Regions from separate parts of the Dickeya parazeae Ech586 genome, predicted to be linked through region 2. Evidence: predicted binding sites of a transcription regulator. Region 2 holds the regulator's gene; each other region holds the start of a gene.
What was found. Region 2 encodes Fur, which represses iron uptake genes when iron is present. Its sites were predicted from a motif close to ATAATAATGAGAACNACTATCAA; they were not measured.
Positions count from the first base shown of each region.

Region 1: the regulator Fur is predicted to act here: its motif matches at 4,166-4,188, upstream of efeU (iron uptake transporter permease EfeU).
Region 3: the regulator Fur is predicted to act here: its motif matches at 3,111-3,133, upstream of DD586_RS17645 (siderophore-interacting protein).
Region 4: the regulator Fur is predicted to act here: its motif matches at 2,664-2,686, upstream of metC (cystathionine beta-lyase).

Region 1 is NC_013592.1:1,464,875-1,470,936, reverse strand. It holds gene proP (glycine betaine/L-proline transporter ProP) at 1-300, shown strand, start outside; gene DD586_RS06575 (DUF1272 domain-containing protein) at 476-703, opposite strand; gene efeB (iron uptake transporter deferrochelatase/peroxidase subunit) at 750-2,063, opposite strand; gene efeO (iron uptake system protein EfeO) at 2,075-3,196, opposite strand; gene efeU (iron uptake transporter permease EfeU) at 3,255-4,100, opposite strand; gene DD586_RS06555 (sensor domain-containing diguanylate cyclase) at 4,363-5,922, opposite strand.
Region 2 is NC_013592.1:1,292,729-1,298,790, forward strand. It holds gene nagE (N-acetylglucosamine-specific PTS transporter subunit IIBC) at 1-614, shown strand, start outside; gene glnS (glutamine--tRNA ligase) at 782-2,440, shown strand; gene fur (ferric iron uptake transcriptional regulator) at 2,525-2,971, opposite strand; gene fldA (flavodoxin FldA) at 3,393-3,920, opposite strand; gene DD586_RS05845 (methyl-accepting chemotaxis protein) at 4,339-6,027, shown strand.
Region 3 is NC_013592.1:4,056,802-4,062,863, reverse strand. It holds gene sgrR (HTH-type transcriptional regulator SgrR) at 1-977, opposite strand, end outside; gene sgrT (glucose uptake inhibitor SgrT) at 1,089-1,247, shown strand; gene tnaA (tryptophanase) at 1,378-2,778, opposite strand; gene tnaC (tryptophanase leader peptide) at 2,878-2,988, opposite strand; gene DD586_RS17645 (siderophore-interacting protein) at 3,226-4,131, shown strand; gene leuD (3-isopropylmalate dehydratase small subunit) at 4,490-5,092, opposite strand; gene leuC (3-isopropylmalate dehydratase large subunit) at 5,104-6,062, opposite strand, start outside.
Region 4 is NC_013592.1:385,095-391,156, reverse strand. It holds gene DD586_RS01770 (glycoside hydrolase family 32 protein) at 1-44, shown strand, start outside; gene DD586_RS01765 (substrate-binding domain-containing protein) at 93-1,112, shown strand; gene exbD (TonB system transport protein ExbD) at 1,237-1,656, opposite strand; gene exbB (tol-pal system-associated acyl-CoA thioesterase) at 1,661-2,380, opposite strand; gene metC (cystathionine beta-lyase) at 2,870-4,063, shown strand; gene DD586_RS01745 (DedA family protein) at 4,248-4,907, shown strand; gene DD586_RS01740 (AraC family transcriptional regulator) at 4,974-5,888, opposite strand.

The DNA.
Region 1 (6,062 bases), 170 kb from region 2:
CTGACACCGACCCTCACCGCCTGGCTGGTCGAGATCAGCCATAACCTGTATATGCCTGCGTATTACCTGATGGTTATCGCCGTCATCGGCCTGTTGACCGGCCTGTTTATGAAAGAAACGGCCAACAAACCGCTGAAAGGTGCCACCCCGGCCGCATCCGACCTGTCAGAAGCCAAAGCGATTCTGCGAGAGCATCACGACAGTATTGAACAGAAAATTGACGAGCTCGCCCGACAGATCGCCGAGCTGGAAGAGAAACGCAACCTGCTGATAGCACAGCATCCGCGGATTAATGGCTAGCAGACATGCCTATATAAAACAGCATGTCCGTATAAAACATCTGCCAGTATAAAACATGCCCGTCGGCCAAAAGGAAGACGGGCATGTTTACGCGTTAACGCACATGTTACAGGCTAACTCACCATCAACGGCCATCCTGAAAGCCCATGCGACCTGCCACCATGCCATACCCCCACTAGCGAGCAAGTACCCGTCGGGTCGATGCCGGGTTGTTCACCAGCTTTTCCGCCGGTCGGATCGGGCGGCGAACCAGTTCACCGCCACAATTGGGGCAGTGCCCGTTGAGTTTATCCTGCGCACAATCGGCGCAAAACGTGCACTCAAACGAACAAATCCGCGCCAGCAATGAGTCCGGCGGCAGATCGACATCACAGCATTCGCAGTTGGGCCGTAACTCCAGCATGGTGTGTGCTCTCCGGTTTTTCAGGGATGATTCATGATCACTGACTTTACGCGTTCAGTAAGCCGCTCGCCAGCCAGTCATCCGTGCTTTTTATCCCCGGCAACACGAAGAAATAGCCACCGCCGATCGGTTTGATGTACTCCTCCAGCGGCTCGCCATTAAGCCGTTTTTGCACCGTCAGGAAACCTTTTTCCAAATCGGCCTGATAGCAAACGAACAACAGCCCCATATCCAGTTGGCCGGAATTGGATACCCCCAGCGAGTAGCTGTAGCCACGACGCAACATCAGGTTGGCGCGGGTCTCCGGCGTGCGCGGGTTAGCCAGACGAATATGCGCATCCAGCGGGATCACTTTCCCCTCCGGGTCACGGCTGTAATCCGGCTCATCATGTTCATTCACCATACCCAACGGCGCACCGCTGTGCTTGTCCCGCCCGAAAATAGTTTGCTGCTCCTGCAACGGTGTGCGGTCCCAGAATTCAACATGAAAACGGATGATACGCGCCGCCTGATAGCTGCCACCTGTCGCCCATGCTGGCTCGCCGGATGCCGCATCGACCCACACTATCTGGTTCATCAAGGCGTCATCCCCGGTATTGGGGTTGGCGGTGCCGTCTTTGAAACCCAGCAGGTTAACCGGCGTTTCCTGGCCTTTGCTGCGCGCAGCATGTGCGGAGATAAATCCTTCGCGCTTCCAACGCACGCTGAGCAGGTCCGGCGTTTGTTTGATGATGTCACGCAGCGCGTGCAGCACCGTTTCGTTGGTGTTGGCGCAGATTTGCAACAACAGATCACCATGACACAGGCTGGCGTCCAGCGAATCGTTGGGAAAACGGGTCATGCGTTGCAGCTTCAGCGGCTTGAGTGCCTGCAGACCAAAACGCTCGTCAAACAGTGATCCACCGACCGACACGGTGATGGTGAGGTTATCCGGGTAGATTTCCGGCCCCATGATGCCGGAATCCAGCGGTGGTAAGCGCGGGTCTACATCCGGCACGTTGCCCCCTTGCGTCAAAAACGCAATACGCTGGGTCAGCAACCGAAACAACCGAACCAGGTCGGCTTTGTTGGTCGCCAGTACATCAAACGCCACCAGCATCATCGCCGCCTGTTGTGGCGTGACGACACCCGCCTGATGTTCGCCCAGGAACGGCTGCTTTTCCCAGCGTTCATCCTGCACTGCCTGCGGCTTCTCTTGTGCCTGCGCCAGCTGGTCCGCACCGAGCACCAGCGCACCGCCCATCATCCCCAGCCCTTGCAATAAGCGGCGGCGTGACGGTGAGGCCAGGTCAGGATGAGCCGGACACGCAGAGGGATGAGAAGACTTCGGCCCGCCTTGCGGGCCCGTGGTATGACTCATGATCGCTCGCCTCAATCCAGCCCAAGCACGCCGCGCAACTGTGCCAAATCTTCCGCCAGCGTCGTGATCGGCCCTTTCAACGCCGTGCGATCGGCATCACTCAGCTTCTCGTAAGACTCAAACCCGTCTTTGGTTTTGTACTTCGCCAGTACGCTATCAACGGTTTTGAAATTGGCGTCAATTTTGCCCAGCAACGTCGGATTGGCCTTCTCCAGCAACGGACGCAGCAGGTTAACAATCTTCTGTGCGCCATCAACGTTGGCCTGGAAGTCCCACAAGTCAGTACGGCTATAGCGATCTTCCTCGCCGCTGATCTTGGTTGCCGCCACTTCCTCAATCAGGCCCGCGGCACCACCTACCACTTTATTCGGCGGGAAGGTCAGGCTGGCGATACGTTTTTGTAACTCCTGCGTATCGGCATTAAGTTGATCGGCGTAATGCTCCATCCCTTTGGTGGAATGATCGGCGAACAGTGCTTTCTCCAGCCGGTGGAAACCGGTGAATTTCGGGTCGTCGGCTTTCTTCTCGTAGTCGTCTTCGCGGGCGTCAATACTCCCATCCAGATCAGAGAACAGTTCGGCAATCGGCTCAATACGCTCGTAGTGCTGACGGGTCGGCGCATACAGTTTGCGCGCTTCATCCAGCTTACCGGCCTTGATGGCGGCAGTGAACAGCTTGGTCTGCTGAACCAACCCGTCCACTTCTTTGGTCACATACACCTTGTATTCGGCGATAGGCCCAACCAGGTCCAGTACGTTGGTTTTGGCCGTAGTCGCCTCGGCGCTGGCGGTGACCACCAGCTTACCTTTCGGGTTGCTGAGCAGCCCGCAGGTCATGTCATACTCACCCGGCTCCAGATTCGCGGTCATCTTTTGGGTAAAGCCTGGCGCGATGTTCTCACGCTCTTCCACCACCATCACCCCTTTGAGGATTTCCCACTCCAGGTTTTTCTGGCTGGCGTTGGTGACCACAAACTGTGTTTTACCTGCTGCGACCGTCACCTGCATCGGCTCGCACTGCTTGTCATTGACGGTTATCTTAACCTGCGCAATATCCGCAGCCAGCACACCAAACGCAGGCATAACCAGCAGAGCGGCGCACAGCGCCGTACGACGAAAAACAGGTGTAGACATAGACGTATCCCTTTTTGCATTCATTGTTTATGGTGATAGTTTCTTAAAATTCGAATGATTAGTGATGATGCTTACGTGCCGTTGCCATCGCACTCGGCTCCATACGCTGGGGCAGGAAAAAACACACCAGCGCCGGGATCAGGTACAGGAAATAGACCACCACTTCACTGACCGTCGGGGTTTCCTGATAACCGAACAGGCCTTCTAACACGGTGCCAAACAGGGTGTGGGTCGACAGCGTGGCGCTGAAATCAAACGCAATCTGCTGGAATTGATTCCACAACCCGGCTTCGTGAAAGGCGCGGATGGCCCCGGCAGCCAGACCGGCAGCAACAAACAAAATGAACAGGCTGCTCCATTTGAAGAAACGGGCCAGATGCAGTTTCACCCCGCCCCAGTAGATCATCACGCCGACCGCAATGGCGCACACAAGCCCAAGTACCGCGCCGATCGGTGCGTAAATCCCGACATCCTGCTGGAAAGCGGCCAGCAAGAAGAACACTGATTCCAGCCCTTCACGCGCCACGGCGAAGAACACCATCGCCACCAGCGCCCACCCTTGACGTTTGCTGGCATTGAGTGCCTGATCGATAGCCCCTTCCAGATGAACGCGCACCGAGCGAGAGACTTTGCGCATCCAAAACACCATGTAGGTGAGGATGACCACCGCTACCACCGCCACGATCCCTTCAAACAGTTCCTGCTGTTTTTGCGGAAACTCACCAGTGGTGGCGTTGATAAAGACCCCGAGTGCCAGACATAACGCCAGCGCCAGTACCACCCCCGCCCAGACGGCTCCCAGCCACTGTTCGCGCTGGGTACGTTTTAGGTAGCTGGCAATCAGGCTGACGATCAGTGCGGCCTCCAGACCTTCACGGAACATGATCAGTAACGGCACAAACATGGATGGATACTCCTTAAGCAGCCTGCACATACCTGCAGCCGCAAATGATGCGAATCACACAAAGAATGATAATAGTTCTTATTAATATAAAAAGGGAAGGAGGGGGTAACTCAATTTTTTCTAATCAAATATTTCAATGCGGTCAGTGATACTGGTCAGCGACAATGCGGACATTACGACCAGTTAATGGCATAATAATTTATTATTAATCAATATATTATATGAAAAACCGATGAACACGTCTGGCAATTATCCACCGACATTACAGTCGTACGCAACGGTTGCGGCCTTTCTTCTTCGCCAGATATAACGCCTGATCAGCCCCCTCTTTCAGGCGCTGAATATCGCAGGGGTTATCGTTGGAATGTGAATAGACGCCTACGCTCACCGTCACCACCTGCTCAGGCAGTAGCGACGCCTCATGCGGCAATGCGCAACAGCGTATATTCTCCACCACTTTCTCACCGTATACCGCGGCCTGTTCACCATTCATCCCAGGCAAAATAATCGCAAACTCCTCACCGCCATAGCGGGCCGCCAGCGCGTTGTCCGGCAACGGCAGGCTGTTCAATACGCTGCCCAGTTGGTTAAGGCAACGGTCGCCTAAAACATGACCGTAGGTATCGTTGTAACGCTTGAAGAAATCCACATCCAACATAATCAATGACAACGGCCCGCCTTCATCACGAGCACGGTTCAGCGATTGCTCCAGGTAGAGATCGAAACGCCGACGGTTAGCCAGCTTGGTGAGTGGGTCGATCAGGGCCAGTTTTTGCAAAATTTTATTCTTGTCGCTTTCCTCCTGATGCAGACGACTAATCGCATCCTTGTTCTTTACCGTCTGCCGGACTTGCTTTAAAACAAAGTTCCCCAGGAAAAACATGGCGAGTAACACCATGAGATTAATCACTATCGCCGATATATTTTCCTTCAGCCAGCGAGCCTGTAATGCCTCTCGCTCCAGACTTGCCGCCACCACCAGCGGATAACGATCCAGTTTGACATAACCGACAATACGCACCTTGTTGTCCAACGTAGTGCGCCAGATCCCCGTGCCGCTGCCCTGCTCCAGCCGGGATTTTTCAAACAGGCCACCATCAGAGAAGTTACTGTTAATGTATTGTTCCCTATTGGGATAGAGGTAGATGGCATGCCCGTCAGCATTCATCAATGACAGCACACCGTTATAATCCAAAATGAAATAACTGTAGAAATTACCGAAGTAATTGTGATCGATAGAGGCAAGGAAAACGCCCTTGAATTCACCGTTCGGCCCATTGATTCGTTTTGCCACCGGGATAATACGTTTGCCAGTCAGCGCGCTGGTCGTCACCTTACCGATAAATAGCGATGTCGTATTATGTTCCTTGAGCCAGGAAAAATATTCCCGTCGGCTGGCATTATAGATATACAGCGGCCCTTTGCCGGTAGATGAAACCAGCGTCCCATTCTTGTCAAAGAGGTAGAACCCGACTAATTGCGGCAATACCGAACGGTGGGCATCAAGTACACTTTTGACCTGCATGGAATCCAGCATGCCGGTTTGTGATAATTCCCGCAGCATGTCGTCAATAGCCACTTCAATGGGCACAAAGGTATCCTGTGCCTGACGTGACATTGCCACGGATAAATTGACGACCGTTTTCTCTGCATGCATCAACAGACGGTGATACGAGTTCCAGAAATTCCAGACGCTACTGGTAATAAAAATCAGGCTACAGGCCACCAGAAACACCACGGTAGCCATGCCGGGAGAAGAACGAAAAGGCAATGCGCGAAGGAAACGCAAAACACTGGACTGAAAATGATTATTATCTGACATAGGCGTTCTCAATGGGGCAACAACTTATCTATACCCGTCATACTTCCCATTACTCGTCATACTACTCGTCATGCTACCTGATACTTCAGCCGGTGTCCTGTCGGTGCTAGCGCTGACACCGCCACCCTTTCAGATGCGTA
Region 2 (6,062 bases):
TTATGGTGGCGGCGGCGTTTGCAGCCTTCTTCACCGGCATTACCGAACCGCTGGAATTCTCCTTCATGTTTGTCGCGCCTGTGCTGTATGTACTGCACGCCGTGTTGACCGGGATTTCCGTATTCATCGCTGCCAGCATGCACTGGATTGCCGGTTTTGGTTTCAGTGCTGGTTTGGTGGACCTGGTGCTTTCTACGCGCAACCCACTGGCGACACATTGGTATATGTTGCTGCTCCAGGGAGTGGTGTTCTTCGCCATTTATTATGTGGTGTTCCGCTTTACCATTACCCGATTTAACCTGATGACGCCGGGACGTGAAGCCGCTGCGACAACACAGACTTCAACTGAGGTAACCGCTCCTGCGGGTAATGCCCAATCGGTAGCGAAAGGGTATTTGCAGGCCATCGGCGGTAAAGACAACCTGACCGGCATCGACGCTTGTATCACTCGCTTGCGCCTGAGCGTGAAGGATTCGAGCCTGGTGGACGAATCAGCGGCACGTCAGTTAGGGGCCGCGGGTGTGATTCGTCTCAATAAGCAAAGCGTGCAGATTGTGGTTGGCACTCAGGCGGAGAATATCGCCGCCGCCTTGCGTGAGGTTTCACAGGAATAATTCGGCTGGCGTCATTATCGCCGTCTGATATCGATAAACGGAGCGCGCCTGCAAGCACGCTCCGTTTTTTTATCTTGAATTTTCATGAAACAAACGGTTGTTTCCCAGCGTGGCTTGTTGGATCATTAGTGGTTAAGGGTTGTTTTTTCGCATTTGAGGAACCAAGCATGAGTGAGGCTGAAGCCCGCCCAACCAACTTTATTCGTCAGATCATTGATGAAGATCTGGCTACCGGTAAACACGACAGCATTCAGACGCGTTTTCCTCCAGAGCCGAACGGCTATCTTCATATCGGCCACGCTAAATCCATCTGCCTGAACTTCGGTATCGCTGAAGATTACAACGGCAAGTGCAACCTGCGTTTTGATGATACCAACCCGGTAAAAGAAGATATCGAGTACGTTGAATCCATCAAACATGACGTTCAGTGGCTGGGTTTTTCCTGGAGCGGCAATGTTCGCTATTCGTCGGACTATTTTGATCAGTTGCACATGTATGCTGTTGAACTGATCAATAAAGGGTTGGCATATGTCGATGAGCTGACGCCGGAACAGATTCGCGAATACCGCGGCACGCTGACCTCTCCGGGCAAAAATAGCCCGTACCGCGATCGCAGCGTTGAAGAGAACATGGCGCTGTTTGAAAAAATGCGCAACGGCGGTTTCGCCGAAGGTGCTGCTTGCCTGCGTGCTAAAATCGACATGGCATCGCCATTTATCGTGATGCGCGACCCGGTGCTGTATCGCATCAAATTCGCCGAGCATCATCAGACCGGCAATAAGTGGTGCATCTACCCGATGTATGACTTCACCCACTGCATTTCCGATGCGCTGGAAGGTATTACACATTCGCTGTGTACGCTGGAGTTTCAGGATAACCGTCGCCTGTATGACTGGGTGCTGGATAATATCACCATTCCTGCTCACCCGCGTCAGTACGAGTTTTCCCGCCTGAACCTGGAATACGCGGTCATGTCCAAGCGGAAACTGAACCAACTGGTGAGTGAGAAGATCGTCGAAGGCTGGAACGATCCGCGCATGCCGACCATCTCTGGTTTACGCCGCCGTGGTTATACCGCCGCTTCTATTCGTGAGTTCTGCCGCCGTATTGGTGTGACCAAACAGGATAACACTGTGGAAATGGCAGCCCTCGAGTCGTGCATTCGTGATGACCTCAACGAAAATGCACCACGCGCGATGGCGGTGCTGGATCCGGTGAAAGTGGTAATTGAGAACCTGCCGGAAGGTCATGAAGAATGGCTGAGCATGCCCAACCATCCGAATAAACCAGAGATGGGAACACGACAGGTTGCCTTCAGTCGCGAAGTGTACATTGATCGCGCTGATTTTCGTGAAGAAGCCAATAAGCAGTACAAACGTCTGGTGCTGGGCAAAGAAGTCCGTCTGCGTAATGCGTATGTCATTAAGGCTGAACGCATTGATAAAGACGAGCAGGGTGTGATCACCACGATTTACTGCAGCTGTGATACGGAAACCCTGAGCAAGGATCCGGCCGACGGCCGTAAAGTGAAAGGTGTGATCCACTGGGTATCTGCTGCTCACGCGTTGCCAGCGCAGTTCCGTCTGTATGATCGCCTGTTTAGCATAGCTAACCCTGGCGGAGCAGAGGATTTTCTCTCCACCATCAATCCTGATTCACTGAGTATTGCTCAGGGCTTTGTCGAAGCCAGTTTGGGTAATGCTGAGGTCGAAAAAGCCTATCAGTTTGAGCGTGAAGGGTATTTCTGCGCGGATCGCGTTTATTCCCGTCCTGATCATCTGGTATTCAACCGGACGGTGGGATTGCGTGATAGTTGGGCGGGTTAATCGCTGCCTGATTGGGACGTTAAGATAAAAATAAAACCGCCTCGGCGGTTTTATTTTTGCTCAGAATTAATAGAGAAGGCTCAATCAGCGTTCGTCGTGCGCGTTGTCGTCTTCACGGCAGTCGCCGCTACTGCAATGGCCATACAGATACAAACTGTGGTTGGTGAGCTTGATGCCATGCTTCTCGGAAATTTCACGCTGGCGCGCTTCGATAGACTCATCGCTGAATTCAATCACCCGACCGCAATCCAGACAGATCAAATGATCATGGTGGTGTTGCTGGGTGAGTTCGAAAACGGATTTGCCACCTTCGAAGTTGTGGCGGGTGACAATGCCAGCATCGTCAAACTGGTTGAGCACACGGTAGACAGTGGCCAAACCAATCTCTTCCCCCATATCAATCAGCTTCTTGTATAAGTCTTCCGCGCTGACGTGGTGGCATTGAGGATCCTGAAGGACTTCCAAAATTTTCAGTCGTGGAAGTGTGACTTTCAGGCCGGCCTTCTTTAATGCGGTGTTGTTGTCAGTCATGCGGATTTAGTCCTGTTACGTGCTTTATCTGGGAGGCTATTAGCCTAGTATCATCGGTCGGCGTAAAAAAGGTCATGTGTCTCAATTATAGAACCGCACCATCGAAATGAAAACTACGGAACTTTTACAATATGGTTCAGGTTAACGTACTGTATTCAGAGTAGTTATCGATAAGGAACAAATTGTACGCCAGGATTTATCATTAAACATAATCCGGCTGAGCGAATGACATTGTACCTTGTCAGGATGAAAAGTTAAAAAAATGTATCACTGATTGCGATAGGTTTTATCTATCTATGGCTCTCATTATCGATTTAGCCATCGATTTACCTGTTGAGATTTACCTATCGATGTTTACTTATCGATGGTGATATGGCCCCGACTACATTGGCACCAGCGGTGCATCAGGGCCACGGGTGAATCAGGCCAGTAAGGCTTTCAAATTCAGCTCTTCGCTGATTTGCTTGACCCAGGTGGATACGCGTTCGCCGGTCAGTTCTGGCTGGCGATCTTCATCAATAGCCAGGCCGATAAAGTGATCGTCATCCGCCAGGCCTTTTGAGGCTTCGAAGTAGTAGCCTTCTGTTGGCCAGTGACCAACGATGTTTGCACCGCGCGGTTCGATGATGTCGCGAATGGTGCCCATGGCGTCACAGAAGTACTCTGCGTAGTCTTCCTGATCACCGCAACCAAAGATAGCTACTAGTTTTCCAGAAAAATCAATCTCTTCCAGGGTTGGGAAGAAATCATCCCAGTCACATTGTGCTTCGCCGTAGTACCAGGTCGGGATACCCAGCAGCAGGATGTCAAAGCGCTCCAGATCCTCTTTGCTGCTTTTGGCAATGTCGTGCAGTTCGGCGACGTCGCTGCCCAGTTTTTGCTGGATAGTTTTAGCAATATTTTCGGTATTACCAGTATCACTGCCAAAAAAAATGCCTATGAGAGCCATAGATTAAATAACCTCTTGATTCCTAAGGGTATGGTGCTTACGTCACCCACTATCCGTTAATAATAGCAGACACTGTCTGACGGATAAACGTGTATCTGTGGCTGCCTGCAGTCGTGCTGTAAAAACAATTAATTGATTCTTTTTTAATCGCCTTCTTAATGTTTTTTTAATTTTTTTTAAATACGATATTCTCACAGATAACTGAAAATATGGGCAATTGGTTAAATATCTAATTTTTATTAGTTTTTAAAAAAACAGAAAAGACTAAATATTCTTATAGTTTTGACGATGACGGAACATGGTGCTTTATTGAATGTAAATGTGCAGCAATGTTTCTTACAAAACGAGAGACTTTCTCATTACATAAGTCAAAACAAGCCTTACCTCCTCGATCAATAGCTCGTTTATGGAGTCAATTATGCAATTCCTAAAAAATATTGCCATTCGCACTGCCATGTTATGGGTGCTTGGCATCTTCTGTGTGTTATGGATTGCGGTCTCGCTCTACACTATGTATTCGTTCAAAACCATGAACGAAACATCTAAAACCAGTGCTTTGCTGGTTAATAATATGAATTTGGTTAATACCGGTAATGACCAGTATTTCCGTATGGTAACCCGACTGGCACGTGCGATTGATTATCGGCAGAGTGGCGATGATCAGAAGGCAGATGAACAGCAAAAATCATCACAGGCTGCGCTGGATCTACTGAAATCTAACCTTGAAGCCTTCAAAAAGATTGATCATGTCGGCATGTCGCCGGAGCTGGTGGACGCGGTAACACGTGACTGGAGCAACCTGATTACCCAAGGGGTTGAGCCGATGTACCAGCGTGCGGTGGACAAAAAGTTCGATGAGTACGACAAGTATGCCAAAGACATCGTGCCCGCCTTCAGTCGTCAGTTCAATGTCTCGTTCACCAACTTCAACAAAGCCGGGTCAACGATGTTCGTCGATGCCGGCGACCGGTTGGAAAGTATTACTGCTGTCGGACAGAATATTTTGTTGGCAGGGCTGGTGGCTGGTTTGTTGATGCTGTTTATGACCGATCGCTATCTGGTCGCGTGTTTGACTCGCCCACTCAACGATCTGCGTGAACACTTCCAGGTGATTGCGGCTGGCCGTCTTGGCAAACCGATTCTGGATTTTGGTAACAACTGCGTAGGTAAACTGTTCCCGCTGCTGCGCGATATGCAAACCAGCCTGGCGAACACCGTGAGTACCATTCGAAGCAGTGCGGATTCCATTTATCAGGGTGTGTCGGAAATTGCATCCGGCAACAACGACCTGGCGGCCCGTACCGAGTCGCAGGCAGCGGCATTGGAAGAAAGTGCGGCCAGTATGGAACAGCTGACATCGACCGTGAAACAGAATGCGGAAAATGCCAGCCACGCCAGCCAACTGGCTCATCAGGCTTCTACCACGGCTAGTAAGGGGGGGGCACTGGTCGACAATGTTGTGAAAACCATGGCGGAAATCTCCGGTAGTTCGAAGAAAATCGCTGAGATTACCAGTGTCATTAATGGCATCGCTTTCCAGACCAACATTCTGGCGTTGAACGCAGCGGTTGAAGCGGCTCGCGCTGGTGAGCAGGGGCGTGGATTCGCGGTGGTGGCCGGTGAAGTAAGAAGCCTGGCGCAACGCAGTGCGCAGGCGGCCAAAGAGATTGAAAATCTGATTGCCGAGTCGGTTCGTTGCGTGGATAACGGTTCCTCGTTGGTGGCTGACGCAGGCAGTACCATGAGCGAGATTGTGAAAGCGGTAACCAATGTGACCGAGATTATGTCGGAAATCGCCACCGCATCGGATGAGCAAAGTAAAGGTATCGCTCAGGCTGGCCTGGCGATCACGGAAATGGATGGCGTGACTCAGCAGAACGCCGCGCTGGTGCAGGAGGCCTCTGCCGCGACTCGCTCACTGGAAGAACAGGCGATGGTGCTGACCGAAGCGGTATCTGTATTCCGTCTGTCCGAAGAACAGGCATCCGGTCTGCCGCCAAGACGCGACCGTCAGGCACCGGTTAAAGCCGTGGCGGCCCCGGCTGCCAAAGCATTGCCTGCTGCGACATCAGCGAAGAAAGGCAGTGATAATTGGGAAACGTTCTGATGTATTGAGGACGTCAGGCGTCATGGATGACGCCA
Region 3 (6,062 bases), 2.1 Mb from region 2:
TCATTGTCGGTGGTGTCATCACCTTGCAGCGTGACGGTACAGGCGGGGATAGTCGGGGCGTCAGGCAGCACCCAGATACTGACCTCATCAATCAGCGCCCGGTAGCCGAAGTAATCGTCAAACGCGGCGATTTTTAGCTGATTGGGGGAATTGCGCACCACCTTATAGGGCCCGGTGCCCACCGGTTGACGCATAAAATCCGGCAGCGTTGGCCATTCTTGCGGCAGGATCATCGCCGGTACGCTGCCGAGCAACCACGGTAGCCAGTCGTCCGGCATGCTGAGCCGGATATCCAGCACGAACGGCGTCGGTGACGAGATGTCGGCTAAATGGGAAAACAGCGGCAGCGACGTTAACCGGGATAACGAGGCGATCACGTCTTCCATCGTCAGTTCCCGACCGTGGTGGAAACGAATAGCCGGGCGCAAGTAGAAACGCCAGTGCAAGGGTGACAACGCCTGCCAGTGGTGCGCGATATCCGGTAACAGTTCCCCATTTTCCTCATTTAGGCTGGTCAGCCCGTTGAAAATCTGGCGGGCGATATGGGTTTCCGAGCGCCGTAACGCACTGCCGGGCAACAGGTTATGCATTGGGCGGTAATAGAGGATGCGCAGCAGGTGGCGCCCTTGTCGTACGCTGCGACCAAGGTGTGACATCAGCATCTGGCGTACGGTTTCCTTGTCACCCACCAGTTGTACCAACTGGTCGATGCGGTCCTGCTCCAGCAAGTCTTCGGCCCGCTGCTGTTGCAGGGTTAACCCGGTGTAGAGAAAACTGAGACGCGAGCGTTTACCACGCCCGGCTTCTGCCTGCCAGGTGAGCCAGCCTTGCTGTTGCATGGCGTTGAGTAGCGAGCGGACATGGCGACGGGAACAACTGAGCAACACGGCCAGTTCCTGCAGCGTAGTGTCAGTATCCTGACCTTGCAGGCATTGCCATAACCGAATGAACTGTTGTTGCAGGCGTGGGGAGGACATAAAAGGGGAACTCCACGACTCAAGGTCATCAATATATTTTTCCCTATATTACGCGGATACTGAGTATCAGTGAATGGTTCTGTACGCGAACCGTCGTGAAGGGGAGGCTATATGTACCGGTTATTCCGCTTTTATCGTCGCTGGCTTTGCCGAGGCTGTCGGCGGGGATGGGGTGTACTCACCGCTCCACAGCGAATGGCATTGCTGTTACAGGTTACGCAGTGGCAGATCCAGGATATGGACGAGGAAGAGTATCGCCGCTGGCTGTAATGCCGGTGGCTATCGAATGAGAGTGAGAACGGTGGCGGGAAACTGCCACAGTGTTCTGAGTAATGGTGCTGTTCACCAGCCAGCGGAGTGCTCCGCTGGCTTTTTTTATGGCAGGTTTTATGGTGGCGCGTTATTCCACCGGTTTCAGCCGGGCGACAAAGTGGCGCAATACCGGCGGCTCATAGGTGAATGTCAGACCTTTGATGCTGCTGGCCCTTTCTTTCAGTGCAATCAGCGAGTCGGCGATATAGTCCATGTGATCGTTGGTATACACCCGGCGCGGAATGGTCAGACGCAGCAGTTCCAGCGGCGATGGTTTCTGTTCGCCGGTGTCCGGGTCACGCCCCAGCAGCAATGAACCGATTTCCACACTGCGGATGCCCGCTTCCAGATACAGCTCGTTATTCAGCGCCTGTGCCGGGAACTGTTCCGCCGGGATATGCGGCAGCAGTTTTTTCGCATCGACAAATACCGCATGTCCGCCCACCGGGTATTGAATCGGAATCCCACCGGCACGCAGGCGCTCGCCGAGATAGGTCACCTGGCCGATACGATAGGTCAGGTAGTCTTCGTTCATACCTTCTTCCAGACCGATAGCCAACGCTTCCATGTCGCGCCCGGCCAGCCCGCCGTAGGTCACGAAGCCTTCCATCGGTACACAGCGGATGCGTACCTCGTTGAACAGATCTTCGTCGCTGCGAAAACAGCACAGTCCGCCGATGTTCACCATCGGATCCTTCTTCGCCGACATGGTGAGCATATCGCCGTACTGGTACATCTCATGGACGATCGCTTTGATCGAGCGGTTCTCATAACCGGCTTCACGTTGCTTGATAAACCAGGCGTTTTCGCAAAACCGGGCGGAGTCGATCACGACCGGGATCCCGTGTTGCTGCGCGATGCGATACACCTCGCGCATATTGCCCATTGAAATCGGCTGGCCGCCGGAGCTGTTGCAGGTGACGGTGGTGATGATGGCCACCACGTTATCCGCACCGTGTTGCTCGATGGTGGTCTGTAACAGGTCAAGGTCGAAGTCGCCTTTCCAGTCGTAATAGGTGGTGGTGTCGAAGGCTTTGGGAGTCACCACATTGATGGCGCGTGCACCGTTTAGCTCTACATGGGCCGCGGTGGTGTCAAAATGGAAGTTGGAAATGAACACCGGCTTTTTGCCGCCGCCAGCGCGTTGCTTTTTGGCAATCAGACACGGGAACAGAATCTGTTCCGCGCCACGGCCCTGATGGGTCGGAATCGTGAACGGATAACCCAGTAGCGCTTTCACCTGATCGCACAGATGGTAGTAGTTGCGCGACCCGGCATAGGCTTCGTCGCCCATCATCAGCCCGGCCCACTGGCGGTCGCTCATGGCGCCGGTACCGGAGTCGGTCAGCAGGTCGATGTAGACATCCTCACTGCGTAACAAAAACGGGTTGTAGCCTGCTTCCTGCAAGGCGCGTTCCCGTTCGTCGCGGGTGGTCATACGGATGTTTTCTACCATTTTGATACGAAAAGGCTCAGGGATGCGTTTCATGCACTTTCTCCATAACGCCGTCAGCAGGCCGATTTGCCGCTGTATGACGTCAAAAAACAATAAATTGAAATAACAGGAAAAAATCAGAGCAAAGCTGAATCAGGCATGAAGCGAGCGTGGGAAATCGTCGGTGAGGCGGTGGTCGATGTTGAACCAGGGGCGACAGTCGCCGGAGAGGCTCAGGCGATAACACCGGATGATGCGTGTCATGAGGTCTCCTTATCTCGTGAATAACGAACGATCAGAATAGGGCAAAAGTACCGGATAAAACCGTGATCACGCGGGCAATCCCGCACTGACAGTACTGGTCTTATGTGAGAATTAAAATTGATTCAATAATGGTTCTCATTAGCATTTTTTAATGTTAAAACAGTCGACGTTTGGCATCGGAACCGGTTATTGGGGCGTGTTGCCGTGGAGTCACTAACAAAGAGGTAAAGGCAGGTTATGGCTGGGGTAAAGGAATATAAAGTGTTTGATGTGACGTTGGCCCATAAGACATTGCTTACCCCCTCGCTAATGCGCTGTGTCTTTCGTGGCGAGGCGGTGAAAAAGATGAAAATCTGCGCGCCGGATCAACGCATTAAAGTGCTGTTGCCTGCTGAAGACGGTACACCGCCACGCCTGCCGGATGTGGGCGAGTGGTATCAGATGGTGCAGGCCATGCCGAAGCCACAGCGTCCCATCCCGCGTACTTATACGTTGCGCAGTCTGGATACTGAAACCGGCGAAATGGTGGTGGAATTCGTGGTGCATGGCACGGAAGGCCCCGCTTCTGCTTGGGTGTTGAGTGCACAGCCGGGCGCGACATTGCAGGTGGTGGCACCGCGTGGTGATTTTGCCGGTGATAACGGCGGTTATGAGTGGGTGTTGTCAGTCAACACCCGTCAGGTGTTGTTGATGGGCGATGAAACCGCGTTGCCAGCCATCAAAGGCATTCTGGAACAGTTGGCGCAGCAGGATAACCCACCGCAGGTGCAGGCATTTATCGAAGTACCGTTACAGGCGGATTGCACTGACGATTATCGCCAGTTACCGTTCGCCGAGGTAGTCTGGTTGCCGCGTGAAGGCACGGGCGCGACCTATGGTGAGCGCTTGCTGGAGGCGGCGCGCCATTGGTCATGCCCGACAGCGCAGGTAGTAGCGGCACAGCCAGTGATGGTGGCGGATATCGCTGAAGGTGAGAAGGTCTGGGAACCGGCCAGTGCGCAACAAGGTCAGTTTTTCGGGTGGGTGGCCACTGAATCCTCAGCGGTGAAAGCGTTGCGTCGGTATCTGCTGGCAGAAAAAGGCCTGGCGCAAGAATCTATCACCTTTATGGCCTACTGGAGCCGCGGTCCTCGTTCTCATTGAGGTTGTTGACAAACAACCGTGTTGTTTTGTTGCTGACGAGTCTATGCAAGATCGGTGAGAGGTTTCGTGCGTTATAACGTCGATTCTCGCTTTGCAGCACCATCGCACGCACGACAAGGAGAGGCTCAGACGCCGCCTCTCCTTGACTACTGGCTGTGTGGCTAAACTGTGCCGCTAACGCGGTCCCTTCTGTGTTCGCCTTCGCTGTTCGGGCCGCCCGTGACGCGTTCCAGACGCGGCACGGGCTTTCGCGGCATCCATGCCGCTCACCCGGCGAAGTCGCCCACCTCAGCACAGTTTTTGACGCCGGAAAACCCTTCATCTGCACTTAAGTGGTTTAAAAGCCTACAAGGCAAAACTAGCGCAGAAACGCCGGTTGTTGCTGCTCGTAACTGGCGATGGATGCGTCGTGCTGCAGCGTCAGGCCGATGCTGTCCAGACCGTTTATCATGCAGTGACGGCGGAAGTTGTCTATTTCAAACGAGTAGGTCTTCTCGCCCGCTTTAACCTGCTGTGCTTCCAGATCCACGGTGAAGGTAATGCCTTCATGGCTGGCTACCAGTTTGAACAGGTCGTCGATATCGGCATCGCTCAATTTAACCGGCAACAGCTGGTTGTTAAACGAGTTACCGTAGAAAATATCGGCGAAGCTTGGGGCGATCACCACCTTAAAACCGTAGTCGGTCAACGCCCACGGCGCGTGCTCGCGGGAAGAGCCACAGCCGAAGTTTTCGCGTGCCAGCAGAATGCTTGCACCCTTATAGCGCGGCTGGTTCAGCACGAAATCCGGGTTAGGCTGCTGACCAGCATCGTCCAGAAAACGCCAGTCGTGAAACAGATGCTGACCGAAACCGGTACGGGTCACTTTTTGCAGGAACTGCTTCGGGATAATCGCGTCGGTATCGACGTTGGCGGCATCCAGCGGCACCACCAAACCAGTGTGTTGGGTAAATTTAGCCATGGTTGCCTCTCTTAATTCAGTTCACGAATGTCTGCAAAACGACCGGTAATCGCCGCTGCCGCCGCCATCGCGGGGCTGACCAGATGGGTGCGGCCACCACGGCCCTGACGCCCTTCAAAGTTACGGTTACTGGTCGAGGCGCAACGCTCGCCCGGGTTCAGACGGTCGTTATTCATTGCCAGACACATAGAGCAACCGGGCAGACGCCATTCGAAACCGGCATCCAGGAAGATTTTGTCCAGACCTTCGGCTTCAGCCTGCGCTTTGACCGGGCCGGAGCCGGGGACAACATAGGCTTGCACACCGTCGGCCACTTTGCGCCCTTTGGCGATGGCGGCGGCAGCGCGTAAGTCTTCAATACGGGAGTTGGTGCACGAACCGATAAACACTTTGTCGATTGCCACCTCCGTCAGTTTCACGCCCGGCTGCAAGCCCATATACGCCAGCGCTTTTTCTGCCGAGGCGCGCTCTACCGGATCATGGAAGGATTCCGGTGCCGGGATGATTTGATCGACGGCGATCACCTGACCGGGGTTGGTGCCCCAGGTCACTTGCGGCGCGATGTCGGCGGCATTCAGTGTGACGATAGTGTCGTAGTGCGCATCAGTGTCGGAGCGCAGGGTGTTCCAGTACTCGACGGCGGCATCCCAATCGCTACCGGTTGGCGCGAACTGGCGGCCTTTCAGGTAAGCAAAGGTGGTGTCGTCCGGCGCGACCAGACCGGCTTTGGCACCCATTTCGATTGCCATGTTGCACAAGGTCATGCGGCCTTCCATGCTCAGCGCTTCGATAGCGCTGCCGGTGAATTCCACGACATGGCCGGTGCCGCCAGCGCTGCCGGTTTTACCGATGATGGCCAGTACGATGTCTTTCGCGGTGATGCCGGGGGCTGCGTCGCCCACAACCTCGATCTTCATGGTTTTGGCGCGGCCTTGTTTCAGTGTCTGCGTCGCCAGTACATGCTCGACTT
Region 4 (6,062 bases), 910 kb from region 2:
TCACGTTGCGGCACTGGTTGTTGGCGACGTGCGTGATAGAATGAGTTTCCTTTTCATGCCGTTAGCGGCCATTGCGTTCTAAAGATATTACGGTGAAACCAACCAAACGCGTCACAATCAGCGACATCGCGCGACTGGCAGGGGTATCAAAATCCACTGCCAGTCTGGTTCTCAATGGCCGCAGCAAAGAGTTCCGTGTTTCGGACGAAACCCGTGACCGGGTGCTGGCGCTGGCGCAACAGCAACGCTATCAACCGAGCATTCATGCTCGCTCGTTACGTTCGAGCCGCAGCAACACGCTGGGATTGGTGGTGCCGGAAATGACCAACTACGGTTTCGCGGTGATTTCCCGCGAGCTGGAGTGCCTGTGCCGGGAAGCCGGGTTGCAACTTCTGATCGCCTGTACCGATGAGAACGCCAGTCAGGAAATGATGGCGGTCAACAGCCTGATTCAGCGTCAGGTGGATGGCCTTATCGTCGCGTCCAGTATGCTGAGCGACGCCGAATACCAGAAGATTAACCAACAGTTACCGGTATTACAGTTCGACCGGGTGATTGGTGATTCCACCCTGCCGATGGTGGTGTCTGAAGCGGTGGAATCCACTGCTGCGCTGGTGGAAAACATCGCCCGTCAGCATCAGGACGAGTTCTACTTTATTGGCGGCCAGCCGCGCATATCACCGACCCGCGATCGGCTGGCCGGTTTCCAGCTTGGGCTGGAGCGCGCCGGTGTAGCGTGCCGCCCGGAGTGGATTATCCACGGTCACTACCATTCCAGCTCAGGTTACGAAATGTTCGCACAGTTGTGCGCCCGTCTGGGTCGCCCCCCACGCGCTTTATTTACCGCGGCCTGCGGCCTGCTGGAAGGGGTGCTACGTTACCTGAATCAACACAACCTGATGGACTGCGATATGCGGTTGTGCAGCTTTGACGATCACTACCTGTTCGACTGTCTGCCGATGAAAATCGATACCGTGGCGCAGGATTGCGAAACGCTGGCGCGCAACAGCTTTGAGATGATCAACGCGCTGATTGAAGGGCAACCGCTCGCGGAAAGCCGCGTGTACGTGCCGACCCGCCTGCACTGGCGTCATCCCGACTCTCGCTCCTGAATACGGCATCGACCATCACGCCCGGTGAGGTTTTTCGCCACTAAAAAACCTTTCACCAATAAAAAACCACCGCGCAAACGGTGGTTCTTTTACTGGTGGTTCGATGCTGTCAGTACCCCGTTTATCAGCGTACTTTCTCCGCACCCACCAGGCCGATTTTGAGATATCCTGCGTCGCGTAGCGAGTCCATCACCCGCATCAGGGTTTCATAATCCACGCTCTTATCTGCCTGGAAAAAGACAGTGGTGTCTTTATTACCCTGTGTTTTGATTTCCAGCGCCTGCGCCAGCGTTGCCTCTGTTACCGCATCGTCACCCAAATACAGCTGTTTATCCGCCTTCACCGTCAAAAATACCGGCTTTTGCGGGCGCGGCTGCGGCGTAGCGCTGGACGCAGGCAGGTTGACGCGCACGTCTACTGTCGCCAGCGGTGCCGCCACCATAAAGATGATTAACAACACCAACATGACATCGATAAACGGCGTCACGTTGATGTCATGCATTTCACCGTTTTCACTCTGCCCGTCGTTCAGATGCATCGCCATCGACTCACCCTACCCGTAGCTGGTGCGCCGGTGAAGGAGAAGGCTTGCCAACGCTGGCGGCAATATCCAGATCGCGGCTTTGCAGCAGCAAAATCTGCGCAGCCACATCGCCAACCATCGCCTTGTAGCTGGCCGTCCAGCGCGCAAACACGTTGTAAATCACCACCGCAGGAATCGCCGCCACCAACCCGATGGCGGTCGCCAGCAGTGCTTCGGCGATACCGGGTGCCACCACCGCCAGATTGGTCGTCTGCGATTGGGCGATACCAATGAAGCTATTCATGATGCCCCACACCGTACCAAACAGACCGATAAACGGTGCGATAGCCCCGACCGTCGCCAGATAACCGGTTCCGCGTCCCATTTGACGCCCGGTTGCTGCAACACGGCGTTCAAAGCGAAACGCGGTACGTTCCTTGATGCCACCGTTGTCGTCAGAGCGTTCGGACAGCGCCTGCTCATTGCGGGCGTCCGTCAGCAGTTGCAGTGACACACTACCCGGTTTGAACACCGCCGCGATATCCACCGCATCATCCAGTGTGCGGGCATCTTCCAGTGCCTGATACTCACGGCGGATGCGCTTTTTCGCCCCCATCAGGCTCGCGCTCTTACTGAAAAAAATCGCCCAGGTGACCACTGATGCCAGTAACAAGCCAATCATTACCGTTTTTACCACGACATCAGCGTGCTGATACATGCCCAGAACGGACAAGTCGGTATTCATCAGGCCACCCACAGCGCCCGTCGGCGGCAGTACCGACGGCGTAGCGACAGCCGACGCGGTACCCACAGCAACCGATGCTGGAGCTGCCAGCGTGCGCCCCGTCATTCCCAACAACGCAAACGCCATCAGGCGATACATCACGCCCCCGCACACCCCGACGGACTTATGCCAGACCGATGACGCCCGTAGGTCACTTTTCTTCTCAGCCGTATACACGCTGTGCCTCCACCCTCATTCTCATACCACCGTAATCTGGCGAAAATGATACCAAACCTGAAATTAATTGATAGTCGTTCTCATTATTATTTGCGTATTGCGGGCCACCGTGATGCGAGGCATCCCTTATCCTGACACGCTGCCGTGCGATGTTCTCCCCGAGTCATCCTGAGACATCTTCATCCAGATAAGAAAAGCCGCCCCCCTGTCCCCCCAGCCGTGATAACGTACATGGATAGACGCAAGGAATGTTTGAGCTACAGGTAACGCCGAATGACGAGTAAAAAAATCGCCACCACGCTGGTGGCCGCCGGACGCAGCAAACGCGTCACCCAGGGTGCGGTAAACCCGGTCATCCAACGCGCTTCTTCATTGATATTCGATAGCGTGCAAGAGAAACATCATGCCGCCGTTAACCGGACCAAAGGCGCCTTGTTTTATGGCCGCCGCGGCACGCTGACCCATTTCGCGTTGCAGGATGCGATGACCGAACTGGAAGGCGGCGCAGGTTGCGCGCTCTACCCCTGTGGTGCGGCTGCGATAGCCAACGCCATTACCTCGTTTGTCTCAGCAGGCGATCACCTCCTGGTGACCGGTTCAGCCTATGAACCAACGCAGGATTTTTGTAACAAAGTGCTGAGTCGGATGAACATCAGCACGACCTTTTTTGATCCCATGGTGGGGGGGGATATCGCTAGCCTGATCCAACCCAACACCCGTGTGGTCTTTCTGGAATCGCCCGGCTCCATCACCATGGAAGTGCATGATGTGCCAGCGATTGTCGCGGCGGTTCGTCGCGTTAACCCGGATATCGTCATCATGATCGACAACACCTGGGCTGCCGGTGTGTTGTTCCGTCCGCTTGAGCTTGGCGTGGATATTTCGATTCAGTCCGGCACCAAATATATCGTCGGCCATTCCGATGCCATGATCGGTACCGCCGTTGCCAATGCACGTTGCTGGGATCAATTGCGCGAACAATCCTACCTGATGGGTCAGATGGCTGACGCAGACAGCGCCTATCTGGCCAGCCGTGGCCTGCGCACACTCGGTGTCAGATTGCAGCAACATCAGGAAAATGGCCTGCGCGTGGCACGCTGGCTGGCGCAACGCCCGGAAGTCGCAACAGTCAATCACCCTGCGCTGCCCAGCTGTAAAGGGCATGAATTTTTCGTGCGGGATTTTAGCGGCAGTAACGGCCTGTTCTCGTTTGTGCTAAAAGACACACTCAGCCGCGAACAGTTGGCCCATTATCTTGATCATTTCAGCCACTTCCGTATGGCTTATTCCTGGGGTGGCTTTGAATCGCTGATTCTGGCGAACCAACCGCAAGAACTGGCGGCGATTCGTCCGGCAGGCGGCGTCGATGTGACCGGTACGCTGGTTCGATTGCACATCGGTCTGGAAGATTGCGATGACCTGGAAGCTGATTTGGATGCCGGCTTTAGGAGATTGCAGGAAATGTGACGCCATTATCCCTCTGGCCCCGTGAAGCTGCTGTGGTAAGTCAGGCAAAGCGTATATGATGAGCAGTTACAACGATGACAAAACGTTTACCTTTTTTACCCTATCCTGATGCTCTTATTTTGAAGCTCAGCGCAGTGTATTTACGCGGCCACGGGGTTTATAGCAAAACCAGACAGGATGCAATATGAGTGTTGTTCATGAAATAATACGGGCGCTGTGGCAGCAAGACTTCAGCGTCTTGTCCGATCCACAGGTCATATGGGTGATTTATGGCATGCTGTTTACCACCCTGTTTCTGGAAAATGGCCTGCTCCCCGCGTCCTTTCTGCCTGGTGATAGCCTGTTATTGCTGACTGGCGCGCTGGTCGCCAGAGGTGTGATGAGCTTCCTTCCTGCCGCAGTGTTATTGACAATAGCGGCAAGCCTTGGCTGCTGGTTAAGCTACCTGCAAGGGCGCTGGCTGGGCGACACCCAGTTGGTGAAGAAATGGCTACATCAGTTACCCGCTCACTACCACCAGCGCACTCACAATTTGTTCCACCAGCACGGGCTGTCCGCATTGTTGGTAGGTCGTTTTCTGGCGTTTGTCCGTACCCTGCTACCCACCATCGCTGGGATCTCCGGGTTCAACAGTACTCGCTTTCAGATTTTCAACTGGCTCAGTGGTTTTCTGTGGGTCAGCGGTATCATCACGATGGGTTATGCGCTCAACCAGATTCCACTGGTCAAACGTTATGAAGACCAGTTCATGGCCGTATTGTGTATCCTGCCGCTGGTGCTGCTGTTGAGTGGGCTGGTGGGAATGCTGTTGGTATTGTGGCGTAAAAGACGCGCCATGGCCTGAAACTCACCAGAAATCTTATCTATCCCCATCAATTCCCTGAGTGGGCGGGCATACCGCCCACTCGGTTTAATTGCTCTCAACCACCTCAGCCCCTGAACGCAAGCGAGCCACCTCATCACCCGGTGTCGTACCAAAGAAGCGCTTAAATTCCCGACTGAACTGAGAAGGGCTTTCGTAACCGACCCGCATTGCTGCTGCATTCGCTTTCAACCCGTCATGCACCATCAGCAAACGCGCCTTATGTAACCGATAAGACTTCAGATACTGTACCGGTGACGTATTGGTGACGGTTTTGAAGTTATGGTGAAACGCCGACACGCTCATGTTCACTTCCATGGCCAGCCGCTCTACGCTCAGATTATCCGCGTAATGGTTTTCGATATAGCGCAGCGCACGGGCAATCTGGCTGAAATGACTATAGCGATTCATCAACGCCTGTAGGGAATCACCGCGCGGCCCGCACAGCACGTGATAAAGAATTTCGCGCACAATCCACGGCCCCAATACCCTCGCGTCGCGGGCATTCGCCATCGTTTCCAGCAACCGCTCCGTCGCACACAGGATGGCCTCGTTGAGCGGTACGCTGTTGATGCCAGCGGCTTCAGGCCGCCGTTTCTCGCCAGCGTTGTCATCGCCCATCTCAATCAGCAGATCTTGCAGCATTGGGATATCCACCCGAATGGAAATCCCCACCAACGGGTTTTCCGGGCTGGCAAAATTTTCGCACTCGAACGGCATCGGCACCGTCATCAGCAGGTAATTGTCCGGGTCATACTGGAAGACTTTGTCCCCCACATACCCCACTTTATGCCCCTGAAAAATGATAACGATACAAGGGTCGTACAACACCGGAGCCCGCGCCGTATGGCGATCGGCATAAATCACCCTCACCTGCACAATCGGCGTCTGACTGACGCCGCTGCCGCGGGTGTGCGGCATCGCCAGTTTGACCAGACGCTGGCGTGAATCGAGATTCTGCATAATATTTATCTCTTACTGACAACGGAAATAAAGTGACATAGATAGGCAGCAGAATCACCCTTTTCTCCTGACTTTTGCAGAAACGGGCAATACACAGCGAGAAATGAGCATTGCTGGAGTAACAGGAGAAGCCGAGAATGACAGCCATCGCCACACCATCGTAGTCAACCCATG